DNA from 3 places in the Leclercia adecarboxylata genome. Region 3 is predicted to be linked to each of the others. Evidence: predicted binding sites of a transcription regulator. Region 3 holds the regulator's gene; each other region holds the start of a gene.
What was found. Region 3 encodes CRP, which controls carbon source genes, mostly activating them, when cyclic AMP is high. Its sites were predicted from a motif close to ATGTGANNNNNNTCACAT; they were not measured.
Positions count from the first base shown of each region.

Region 1: mlc (sugar metabolism global transcriptional regulator Mlc) is a predicted target of CRP. The motif match lies at 2,706-2,723, and genes of this name have one in related genera.
Region 2: ldtB (L,D-transpeptidase) is a predicted target of CRP. The motif match lies at 1,733-1,750, and genes of this name have one in related genera.

Region 1 covers NZ_CP040889.1:4,278,137-4,282,352, reverse strand. Annotated here, with positions in the region: gene clcB (voltage-gated ClC-type chloride channel ClcB) at 1-641, shown strand, start outside; gene bioD (dethiobiotin synthase) at 576-1,271, opposite strand; gene mlc (sugar metabolism global transcriptional regulator Mlc) at 1,398-2,618, opposite strand; gene FHN83_RS22280 (LysR family transcriptional regulator) at 2,746-3,645, opposite strand; gene FHN83_RS22275 (MFS transporter) at 3,768-4,216, shown strand, end outside.
Region 2 covers NZ_CP040889.1:3,570,610-3,574,825, forward strand. Annotated here, with positions in the region: gene FHN83_RS18825 (efflux transporter outer membrane subunit) at 1-601, shown strand, start outside; gene ldtB (L,D-transpeptidase) at 716-1,636, opposite strand; gene FHN83_RS18835 (ABC-F family ATPase) at 1,855-3,450, shown strand; gene FHN83_RS18840 (TIM-barrel domain-containing protein) at 3,553-4,216, opposite strand, start outside.
Region 3 covers NZ_CP040889.1:1,648,209-1,652,424, forward strand. Annotated here, with positions in the region: gene FHN83_RS09700 (hydrolase) at 1-243, shown strand, start outside; gene FHN83_RS09705 (YheU family protein) at 246-464, shown strand; gene FHN83_RS09710 (phosphoribulokinase) at 495-1,364, shown strand; gene FHN83_RS09715 (OsmC family protein) at 1,433-1,837, opposite strand; gene crp (cAMP-activated global transcriptional regulator CRP) at 2,148-2,780, shown strand; gene FHN83_RS09725 (YccS/YhfK family putative transporter) at 2,838-4,216, shown strand, end outside.

The sequences.
Region 1 (4,216 bases), 2.5 Mb from region 3:
ATCTCAGCGAAACGCTGACCGCGGTGGATTATTCATTGATTGTGGGAATGGGATTGCTGGCGGGCCTCTGCGGCCCGGCGCTGATGTGGCTCATGACCTTCAGCCATTCCCTTTTCCTGCGCCTTAAGCTCTCTCCGCCGTGGCAGTTGGCGATGGGTGGGCTCATCGTCGGGCTGCTGTCGCTGCTGACGCCTAAGGTCTGGGGCAATGGCTACAGCGTTTTGCAGGGGTTCCTGCTCGCGCCGCCGCTGCTGTCTGTGATTGCGGGGGTATTCATCTGCAAGCTGCTGGCCGTTCTGGCCAGCAGCGGCTCTGGCGCGCCGGGCGGGGTATTCACCCCAACGCTGTTTGTCGGCATGGCAACCGGAATGCTCTTCGCCCAGCTGTTTATGCTGTGGCTGCCCGGTTCCGAAACGGCGATTTTGCTGGGACTTGCAGGAATGGCGACGCTGCTCTCCGCCACGACGCACGCGCCGATCATGTCGGCGCTGATGGTTTGTGAAATGACCGGGCAGTACTTCCTGCTGCCCGGTTTATTGATTGCCTGTGTGGTAGCGTCGGTGCTGTCGCGGACGTTACGCCACGACTCGATCTACGGAGAGCACGCTGCCGAAAGCCGAGAGGTCGATGTAGTGCGCTAGCTCGCGCTGTTCGGCGCGCGGCAGGTACGGCAGTTCACCCACCAGCGGAGCGGGCAGCTTTTTGCTCAGCACTTCAATAATTTCGGCATAGTGCGCCAGACCCGGATTGATGCGGTTCGCCACCCATCCCACCAGCGGCAGGCCGTCATTGGCGATGGCCTGCGCCGTCAGCAGGGCGTGGTTGATACAGCCTTCCTGAATGCCCACCACCATCAGCACCGGGAGTTGCTCCTGCACCACCCACTCTGATAACGGACGCAAATCATTCATCAGGCTGCGCCAGCCGCCGGTGCCTTCGACCACAACGTGATCGACCTTCTCGCTCAGGCTGGCAAGCCCGTTCGACAACAGGGTGTAATTCACCAGACCGCTGTGCGCCACGCTGCTCTCATCTTCGCTGAGGGCAATGGGGTTGATCGCGTGATAAGGCAGTTCTAAAGAGGAGACACTTTGCAGTACCAGCGCATCTTTATTGCGCAATCCTTCCGGCGTCTCTTTACTCCCTTTGGCTACCGGTTTGTACCCTGCAACACTCCTTCCGCTGGCCATCATGGCCTGCAGCAAGGCGCGGGACACCACCGTCTTGCCGACAGAGGTATCAGTACCCGTTACAAAGAAACGCTTAAGCATCACTTACTCCACCGTTATGCTCTGAAAATATAAATGAAGGTAATAATTCAGTGGAGGAAGTCTAAGGCATGCGCTATCTGACCGGTTTGAGATAGCGCAATTTTTGGTAAGACTGTAAAAAAACAGTTAACCCTGCAGCAGACGGATCAATAGTGAGCCGTTATACATCGCGTCTTTTACCAGCGCCGCCCCGGCCATCGTGCCCTGATTGGTGAACTGGGTGCTTTCCACCACGATGTGCTTGCTGTAGGCCGGTAACGACTGCTGGCGGATCGAGTCGGCGATCGCCGGGAAGAGAACGTCAGACGCCTGGCTCAGGGGCGAGCCAATCAGAATTTTTTGCGGGTTAAAGAGGTTAACCATGATGGCGATAATGCGCCCGACGTTTATGCCGACGCCGGTAATGATATCTTTTGCCAGCAGATCGCCCTGCTGCGCGGCCGCGCAAAGCGACTCCACCGTCAGGGGCTGGCCGTGCAGCGTCGAACTCATCGACTGGCCGAGCCTGAGCTGGGCCAGCTCCAGCACGCTGTCGACGCTGGCGATGGTCTCCAGGCAGCCGTGGTTACCGCAGTAACAGCGCTTGCCGTAGGGATCGACCTGAGTGTGGCCTATCTCCACCAGGCTGCTGCTGCCCGCGTGCAGCAGGCGGCCATCGGTGATCACCCCGGCCCCTACGTTGTGGTCGATCACCACCTGAATGACGTCGCGCGCGCCGCGAGAAGCACCGAACAGCGCCTCGGCCATGGTCCAGGCGCTGATGTCGTGCTGAATATAGACCGGCACGCCGGTGTGATTTTTCAGCACCTCGCCGAGCGGCATCTCTTTAACGTCTTCATAAAACGGCATGCGGTGCACGATGCCATTTTCGGTATCAATGATCCCCGGCATAGTAATGGCGATGGCGGTGAGACGTTCCAGCTTCTGCTGATGATCAATAAAAAACCGATCGATAAGGGCTGTGATCCGTACTTCCAGCGGTTCAGCAGCGACAAGTTCAAGCGGCAGCTTGTCCTCCACCACCAGTTTGCTGCTGAGGTCGCGCAGCGCAAGGTAGATTTCACCGCGGCTGATGCGTAATGAGAGGTAGTGCCAGGCCTCGGTTTCCACCACCAGCCCGACGGCCGGACGGCCACGGCTGCCCGGCTCCTGAATTTCTGTTTCCTGCACCAGATGCGCTTCGAGCATCTCACGCACAATTTTGGTAATACTGGCGGGTGCCAGTTGCGCAAGACGGGAAAGATCGATGCGCGAGACCGGCCCAAGCTGATCAATCAGGCGATAGACTGCGCCCGTATTGGTCTGCTTAATCTGATCTATATGCCCTGGCTGACTATCAGCAACCACCACGTACTCCCTTATTTTCGCGCTTCGAAATAAACTGTGGGCTATGGTGAAGCACTTCTACAGTAATCGTCAAATTTTTACTTAGCCTTGTGATTTACAGCACATTTTTACCCGCTTTTTTTGCCGGTCAGCGGCCTGATGAGGCGCTAATCAGTAGATCCTTAAACCGTTGTGCCGCTGCGCTCAGTTCATGATGCCGGGACCACACCAGCCACATCTCTGAAACCGCGTCCACTTCGGCAATCGCCACCCAGCGCATTTCATGTAGCTGAAGCCGCCTGAAGGAAGCCGGAAGGATCGACACGCCGAGCCCCGCCGCCACCAGGCCGATGATGGTCATCGCCTCGCCCACTTCCTGGGTAATGACCGGATTCACCCCATGGCGGCGCAACAATCCCAGGATATCGTCGTACAGGCCGGTGCCGACGTGGGGATCGAAAAAGACGAACGGCTCCTGCGCCAGTTCCGTCACGGAGATTTCAGGCTTTGCCGCCAGGCGATGGTCGCGATGGATCATCGCCAGCAGCGGTTCGCGCAGCACCCGTTGCCACGCCAGGGTGTCCGGCAACTGGGTATTGCGCATCAGGCCCAGATCGAGCGAACCTTCGTTCAACGGGACGATCTGCTCCCGGGTATTGATCTCCCGGGTCTGGATATGCACATCCGGCGACAGGCGGCGAAACGACGACAGGGTGTGCGAGATAGCGCTAATAAACGGCGCGGAGGAGGTAAACCCGATGCGCAGCTCGCCGGTTTCACCCTGGTGCAGGCGTTCTGCCCGGGCAGCCGCCTCGTCCACCATGCTCAGGATCTGGCGGCTGTCGGCGAGAAACTGACGCCCCGCCGCCGTCAGCCCGACGCTGCGATTAGTTCGGGCCAGAAGGCGGGCCCCAACCTGCTGCTCCAGGGCCTGGATCTGCTGGCTCAGCGGCGGTTGCGAAATATTAAGCCGCTGAGCCGCGCGACCAAAATGCAGTTCTTCGGCGACGGCAACAAAGTAGCGCAGATGACGCAGTTCGATATTCATATTTTTAACGTATCATTTGAGATTATTAATATATTAGACAGAATATTTACAATTTCCTACCCTGATCCCTGTGGTCATACCCGTCACCAGAAATCACGGGGATGTTGAAGCAAGGAACTTACGTGAGTCGTACAACAACGGCTGATATCGCCCCCAGCAATGATATCGATCTCTTACCGAACAAAGCCTTACCGGCACAGCGAATCAAACGCGGCACCCCGCAGTTTATGCGCGTCACCCTGGCGCTCTTCTCCGCCGGCCTTGCCACCTTCGCCCTGCTCTACTGCGTGCAGCCGATCCTGCCGGTGCTGTCCCAGGAGTTTGGCGTCTCCCCGGCCAGCAGCAGTATTTCACTGTCGATCTCCACCGGGATGCTGGCGGTCGGCCTGCTGTTTACCGGCCCGCTCTCGGACGCTATCGGGCGCAAACCGGTGATGGTCACCGCGCTGCTGCTGGCGTCGGTCTGTACCTTGCTGTCGACGATGATGACCAGCTGGCACGGGATTTTGATTATGCGCGCGCTGATCGGGCTCTCGCTTAGCGGCGTGGCGGCGGTGGGGATGACCTACCT
Region 2 (4,216 bases), 1.9 Mb from region 3:
CCGTCCGGACGTGCGGGAAGCCGAAGCCCGGCTTCATGCCGCCACCGCGCAGATCGGCGTCTCGGTGGCGCAGCTGTTCCCCAGCGTCTCGCTCAGCGGCCAGTTTGGCCTGCGTAACAGCGAAGCCAGCTGGCTGACCGACTGGAGCAGCCACTTCTACAGCGTCGGGCCGCAGGTCTCCATCCCCATCTTCCAGGGCGGTCGGCTGGTCTCCAGCGTGAAGGTTGCCCGCGCCCAGCAGGGCGCCGCCGTGCTGGATTACCGCCAGACGGTGCTCACCGCGCTGGGGGATGTGGAAAACGCGCTGGTCAGCTACCGCACCGACCAGAAGCGGGAAGCAGGATTAAGCAAAACCATTGATGCGCTGCAAAACGCCTTCGATCTGGCGAGCAGCAGCTACCGGCAGGGGATCGCCACCTTTATCGACGTGCTGGATGCCCAGCGCCAGCTGGCGCAGGCGCAGCAGCAGCGCGATCAGGCCCGGGTGCAAAGTGCGCTGGATCTGGTGGCGCTGTATAAAGCGCTCGGCGGCGGATGGGAGCCGTATCAGGAGGTGCAGTTGCCGGACTATGCGGTGTTTGGGGATGCGGTGAGGGGATGATTTCGCCCCGTAGGCCCGGCAAGCGTAGCGCCGCCGGGCATTGCCGCACGCAGCACTAACAGACAATAAAAAAGCGGGCTTCGAAGCCCGCTTTTTTGATTTTACATTCCGCAATCAGTTCAAACGAACCGGCATCCCGGAACGATTCTGAATCGCCTGATCCACAATAGTGGCATCCACATCCGGCTGACCGGTGATGGCCTGCACGTTGCTGGTCAGGGTCACTGGCACCGTCACGTTGTTATTGATCTGGTCTTCGCTGGTAGACAGCGGGTTATGCACTTCGAGGTAACGGCTACCATCCGGCTCGGTGGTGGCTTTAACCGGCTCGTTAATGAACTGCACGCGAGTCCCTACCGGCACGTTTTCGAACAGGAATTTGATGTCGTCGTTACGCAGACGCACGCAGCCGTGGCTCACGCGCAGACCGATACCGAAGTTGGCGTTGGTACCGTGGATCGCATACAGACGGCCAATGTACAGCGCATACAGACCCATTGGGTTATCCGGGCCAGCAGGAACAACGGCTGGCAGCGGCTCGCCCGCAGCGATATATTCCGCGTGCATTTTCGCGGTTGGAGTCCAGGTTGGGCCTGCTTTCTTACGCTCAACTTTGGTGGTCCAGTTCATCGGAGTATCTTTACCCAGCTGGCCGATACCGATAGGCAGCACGATCACGGTGTTGGTGCCTTTAGGGTAGTAGTACAGACGCATTTCGGCGCTGTTGATAACGATACCTTCATGCACGGTATCCGGCAGGATCAGCTGCTGAGGAATGTTCAGCACGGTACCGCCTTTCGGCAGGTAAGGGTCAACACCCGGGTTGGCTTCCATCATGTTGGAGAGGCCGAGCTGATATTCTGCTGCGAAATATTCCAGCGGCTGGGTGTTGCCTTCTTCAATGGTCACAACCTGGTTCTGACCCACCAGACGGCTACCGTCGGTTGGCAGTGGATAGGTGACAGCAGAAGCGGTCTTGCAAAACCCTACTACGGCAAACGCCGCTGCAAAAAGCGAAGTTAATTTCATATTCATGGTGTGCGAGGTATCTGTGCCACTTGGCAGGTTATTAAAAGTCAGAACGGTTCAGGGAGCGCATTATATGTGCATTCCCCCCCGCATGGAATTCGGATGTGTACTAAATCACACTTTTTTCCGTTTCGTTAAAGTTTAGCGGCATGTTGTTACACGGGATCTCATTTCGGAATTGTGGCATAATGCCGGGTTTATCACACTTCTCGCAGGAATCTCCCGTGTTAGTTACCAGCAACGTCACTATGCAGTTTGGCAGTAAGCCGCTGTTCGAAAACATTTCCGTCAAATTTGGCGGCGGCAACCGTTACGGCCTGATTGGTGCCAACGGTAGCGGAAAATCCACCTTCATGAAGATCCTCGGCGGCGATTTAGAGCCGACCCTGGGTAACGTTTCTCTCGATCCGAACGAGCGCATCGGTAAGCTGCGTCAGGATCAGTTCGCCTTCGAAGCGTTCACCGTTCTTGACACGGTGATCATGGGACACGTTGAGCTGTGGGAAGTGAAGCAGGAGCGCGACCGCATCTACTCACTTGCCGAAATGAGCGAAGAAGACGGCTATAAAGTGGCCGATCTCGAAACCCTGTACGGCGAAATGGACGGCTACTCTGCCGAATCCCGCGCCGGTGAACTGCTGCTCGGCGTCGGTATTCCGGTTGAACAGCATTACGGTCTGATGAGCGAAGTCGCGCCAGGCTGGAAGCTGCGTGTTCTGCTGGCGCAGGCGCTGTTCTCTAACCCGGACATCCTGCTGCTCGACGAACCAACGAACAACCTGGACATCGACACCATTCGCTGGCTGGAGCAGACGCTGAACGAGCGTAACAGCACCATGATCATCATCTCGCACGACCGTCACTTCCTGAACATGGTCTGCACCCACATGGCCGATCTGGACTACGGCGAGCTGCGCGTTTATGCGGGCAACTACGACGAGTACATGACCGCCGCGACCCAGGCGCGTGAGCGTCTGCTGGCCGACAACGCCAAGAAAAAGGCGCAGATTGCGGACCTGCAATCCTTCGTCAGCCGCTTTAGCGCCAACGCCTCTAAATCGCGTCAGGCCACCTCGCGTGCCCGTCAGATCGACAAAATCAAGCTGGATGAGGTTAAAGCCTCCAGCCGCCAGAACCCGTTCATCCGCTTCGAGCAGGATAAAAAACTGTTCCGTAACGCGCTGGAAGTGGAAGCCCTCACCAAAGGCTTTGACGATGGCCCGCTGTTTAAAAACTTCAACCTGCTGCTGGAAGTGGGCGAGAAGATTGCGATCATCGGCGCCAACGGCGTGGGTAAATCCACCATGCTGAAAACCCTGGTGGGTGAGCTTCAGCCTGACAACGGCACCGTGAAATGGTCTGAGAATGCGCAGATTGGTTACTACGCGCAGGATCATGCCGAAGATTTCGACAACGACCTGACCGTTTTCGACTGGATGAGCCAGTGGAAATCCGAAGGCGACGACGAGCAGGTGGTGCGCAGCTTCCTGGGCCGTCTGCTGTTCAGCCAGGACGACATCAAAAAGCCAGCGAAGGTGCTCTCCGGTGGTGAGAAGGGCCGTATGCTGTTCGGTAAGCTGATGATGCAGAAACCGAACATTCTGGTGATGGACGAACCGACCAACCACCTGGATATGGAATCGATCGAATCGCTGAACATGGCGCTGGAGATGTATCAGGGCACCCTGATCTTCGTCTCTCACGACCGTGAGTTCGTCAGCTCGCTGGCGACCCGCGTGATTGAAATTACGCCAGAGCGCGTGGTGGACTTCAGCGGTAATTACGAAGACTATCTGCGCAGCAAAGGCATCGACAACTAAGATACACCCCTCACCCTAACCCTCTCCCCACAGGGGAGAGGGGACTGTTCGGTGCGGTTTTCACCCTCTCCCCTATGGGGAGAGGGCCGGGGTGAGGGGCTGTTAAACCACCCACTCACCCCCTTCAACCCCATTCACCAGCAGCTTACGGTTTTCCCCTTTCGGTAACGACACCTTCAGCGCTTTCCACGCCGGACGATAGTCTCCGCGCGCACCGACGTTCAGGTTTATGGTTGCCCCATCGCAGACCATCTCCCACTCCACCCACAGCGCGTTGCCGTTCTGGTAGCCCCAGCTTTCACCGTCGTCTTCAAACAGCAGGCCGGATGTCGTGCCCACGCCTTTAAGCGGGAACAGTTTCAGTTTGCGGGTATCGTCTTTCTCAGCGCTCACATGGGTAATGCGCTCGCTGAGCGGCAGACCGGCACCGGCGCGAACCAGCAGCGGCAGTTTTTCCAGCGGCGCGTCGCGGACGATCCACTGCCCGCCGGAGAACCACTCCTGGGAGTAAAAATCGTACCAGCCGGTTTCATTATCCGGCAGCCAGACCCGGCGCTCGCGCTGTCCGGCTTCGACGACGCTTGCCACCAGCAGGTCGCGGCCCAGCAGGAAATCGTCGCACTCCTCAAAGGTCTGCGCATCGTGCTCGTGATCGAGGAACGTCGGGCGAAGCATCGGCTCGTCATCGGCATGCGCCTGCCACAGCAGGGTGTAAAGATACGGCAGCAGGCGATAGCGCAGCTCAATGGCACCGCGAATGGCCGGC
Region 3 (4,216 bases):
CAGTGCAGCGCCATGCCGTTGCTGAATCAAATCACCCGGCCTACGCTGATTATTCATGCGAAAGACGATCCCTTTATGGATCATCACTCGATCCCGGCGCCGGACCATTTACCGGCCAACGTGCAGTATCAACTAACCGAACATGGCGGACACGTGGGCTTTATCGGCGGCACGCTGCGTCGACCGCAGATGTGGCTGGAGACACGTATCCCGGACTGGCTGACCACATATCTGGAAAAGTAAACATGATCATTCCCTGGCAGGATCTGGCTCCCGAAACGCTGGATAATCTGATTGAAAGCTTTGTATTGCGTGAGGGCACAGATTATGGTGAACATGAACGCACGCTTGAAATGAAAGTCGCCGATGTTAAACAGCAGCTTAAAAGCGGTGAGGCCGTTCTGGTGTGGTCCGAACTGCACGAGACGGTGAATATCATGCCCCGTGGTCAGTTTCGCGACTGATCGCACACTCTTTCCACTCAGGGAGTTGCTATGTCCGCCAGACATCCGGTTATTGCCGTTACAGGGTCGAGTGGTGCAGGCACCACCACCACCAGCCTCGCCTTCCGTAAGATCTTCTCGCAACTGCATCTGCGTGCTGCAGAGGTAGAGGGCGACAGCTTTCACCGCTACACCCGTCCTGAGATGGATATGGCAATCCGCAAAGCGCGCGATCTCGGCAAACATATCAGCTACTTTGGCCCCGATGCCAACGACTTTGGCATGCTGGAGCAGACCTTCGCGGAATACGGACGCAGCGGGACCGGCCAGTCGCGCAAATACCTGCATACCTATGACGAAGCGGTGCCGTGGAACCAGGTGCCGGGTACCTTTACTCCCTGGCAGCCGCTGCCGGAACCCACCGACGTGCTGTTTTATGAAGGTCTGCACGGCGGGGTCGTCACGCCGCAACACGACGTGGCGCGCCATGTCGATCTGCTGGTGGGCGTGGTGCCTATCGTTAACCTGGAGTGGATCCAGAAGCTGACGCGGGATACCAGCGAGCGCGGCCACTCCCGTGAAGCGGTGATGGATTCCGTGGTTCGCTCCATGGAGGATTACATTAACTTCCTCACGCCGCAGTTTTCCCGCACCCATATTAACTTTCAGCGCGTCCCGACCGTGGACACCTCGAACCCGTTTGCGGCAAAAGCCATCCCTTCGCTGGACGAGAGCTTTGTGGTGATCCATTTCCGCAATCTGGACGAGATCGATTACCCCTGGCTGCTGGCGATGCTGCAGGGCTCGTTTATTTCGCACATGAATACGCTGGTGGTGCCGGGCGGCAAGATGGGGCTGGCGATGGAGTTAATCATGACGCCGCTGGTGCAGCGGCTGATGGAAGGCAAGAAGATCGCTTAATCTGTTCTCCCTCTCCCTGTGGGAGAGGGTCGGGGTGAGGGCATCAGACCGCACGATGCCCCACAAGCTTATGCCTCGATCACTTCATACGAATGGGTAATTTTGACCGCTTTTTCCAGCATCAGCGCCACGGAGCAGTACTTCTCCGCAGAGAGATCCACCGCGCGGGAGACCGCAGCGTCTTTCAGCTCTTTGCCGGTCACCACGAAGTGAAGATTGATATGGGTAAACAGGCGCGGCGCTTCATCCCGGCGTTCTGAGGTCAGCTTTACTTCGCAGTCAGTCACGTCGTGACGGCCTTTTTGCAGAATCGATACCACGTCGATTGCGCTGCATCCACCCGCCGCCATCAGAACCACTTCCATCGGACTTGGCGCTTTGTCACCGGAGTTGCCATCCATCAGTATCTGGTGGCCCGAGGCAGACTCACCGAGAAAGGTTAACCCTTCAACCCATTTCACACGTGCTTGCATTTTTATTAACTCCAGGATTGCATTTTTCCTGTCAGATTACGCGCCAGTAACAATTCTGGCAACGGAAGTCGACCTGCATCAAGCTGAAGCGAGACACCAGGAGACACGCGGCAAAACCTATGCTAAAACAGTCGAGATGCTACAGTAATACATTGACGTTACACATGTATGCAGAGGACATCACACATTACAGGCTGCTAATTATTGTGACAGCCGCTCCCCAGGCAGGGGGAAGAATTCGATTGCAACCCCCAGAGTACAGGTACACAGCCAGACTCTGGAGACAGCTTATAACAGAGGATAACAGCGCATGGTGCTTGGCAAACCGCAAACAGACCCGACTCTCGAATGGTTCTTGTCTCATTGCCATATTCATAAGTACCCATCGAAGAGCACGCTGATTCACCAGGGTGAAAAAGCGGAAACGTTGTATTACATCGTCAAAGGCTCAGTAGCAGTGCTGATCAAAGATGAAGAAGGCAAAGAGATGATCCTCTCTTACCTGAATCAGGGAGACTTTATCGGTGAACTGGGCCTGTTTGAAGAAGGTCAGGAGCGTAGCGCCTGGGTCCGTGCGAAAACCGCGTGTGAAGTGGCTGAGATCTCTTATAAGAAATTCCGCCAGCTGATCCAGGTTAACCCGGATATCCTGATGCGCCTCTCTTCGCAGATGGCTCGCCGTCTGCAGGTCACTTCCGAGAAAGTGGGCAACCTCGCCTTCCTGGACGTGACGGGCCGTATCGCTCAGACTCTGCTGAACCTGGCGAAACAGCCAGACGCCATGACCCACCCGGACGGTATGCAAATTAAAATCACCCGTCAGGAAATTGGTCAGATCGTCGGATGTTCTCGTGAGACGGTGGGCCGTATTCTGAAAATGCTGGAAGATCAGAACCTGATTTCCGCCCACGGTAAAACCATCGTGGTTTACGGAACACGTTAATTCCACTCAGACGGCGTGGCATCGCACGATGACACGCCGTTTTTGTCTCTCTCACCCATGTGGCGCAGGCTCATCTATCACCCGGAAGTTAACTACGCACTGCGGCAAACCCTGGTGTTGTGTCTCCCTGTGGCTGTGGGTTTAGTTCTCGGTTATCTGCAATACGGTCTGCTGTTCTCCCTCGTCCCCGCCTGCTGCAACATTGCTGGCCTCGACACGCCCCATAAACGCTTTTTTAAACGCCTGATTATTGGCGGCTCGCTGTTTGCCGGCTGTAGCCTGGCCGTGCAGCTGTTGCTGGCGCGCGATATACCGTTGCCCCTCATTCTGACGGTGCTGGCGATGACGTTAGGGGTCACGGCAGAGATCAGCGCCCTGCATGCCCGCCTGCTGCCCGCCTCGCTGATTGCCGCCATCTTTACCCTGAGCCTGGCGGGAAATATGCCGATCTGGGCGCCGCTGCTCATCTACGCGCTGGGCACCCTGTGGTACGGGCTGTTCAACTGGTTCTGGTTCTGGATGTGGCGCGAGCAGCCGTTGCGTGAATCCCTGAGCGTGCTCTACCGCCAACTGGCCGATTACTGCGAAGCCAAATACACCCTGCTGACCCAGCATACCGACCCTGAAAAATCGTTACCGCCGCTGCTGGCCCGCCAGCAGAAGGTGGTCGACCTGATTAGCCAGTGTTATCAGCAGTTGCACATGCTTGCCGCGAACAAAAATCATGAATACAAGCGGCTGCTGCGTACCTTCCAGGTGGGTCTGGATCTGCAGGAGCACATCTCCGTCAGCCTGCATCATCCGAAGGAGGTGCAAACGCTGGTGGAGCGCAGCCACGCCGAAGCGGTGATCCGCTGGAACGCCCTGACCGTCGCCGCCCGTCTGCGCGTGCTGGCGGATGACATTCTCTATCATCGCTATCCCACCCGCTTCAACATGGACAAGCAGCTTGGCGCGCTGGAAAAAATCGCCCGCCAGCACCCGGATAACCCGGTGGGTCAGTTCTGCGCATGGCACTTCAGCCGGATTGCCCGCGTGCTCCGCACCCAGCGTCCGCTCTATCCGCGCGATCTGATGGCGGACAAGCAGAAGCGCCTGCCGCTGATCCCCGCCCTGAGAAGCTATCTGTCGCTTAAATCTGCCGCCCTGCGCAATGCGGCCCGCATCAGCGTGATGCTGAGTATCGCCAGCCTGATGGGCGTGGCGCTGCATCTGCCTAAGCCTTACTGGATCTTAATGACCGTCCTGCTGGTGACGCAAAACGGCTACAGCGCCACGCGGGTACGCATTCTCCACCGGGCGGCCGGTACCCTGGCGGGGCTGGTTATTGCCGGCGTTACCCTGCACTTCCACGTTCCGGAAGGCTACACCCTGACGGGGATGCTGATGGTCACCCTGGTAAGTTATCTGTTCATTCGTAAGAACTACGGCTGGGC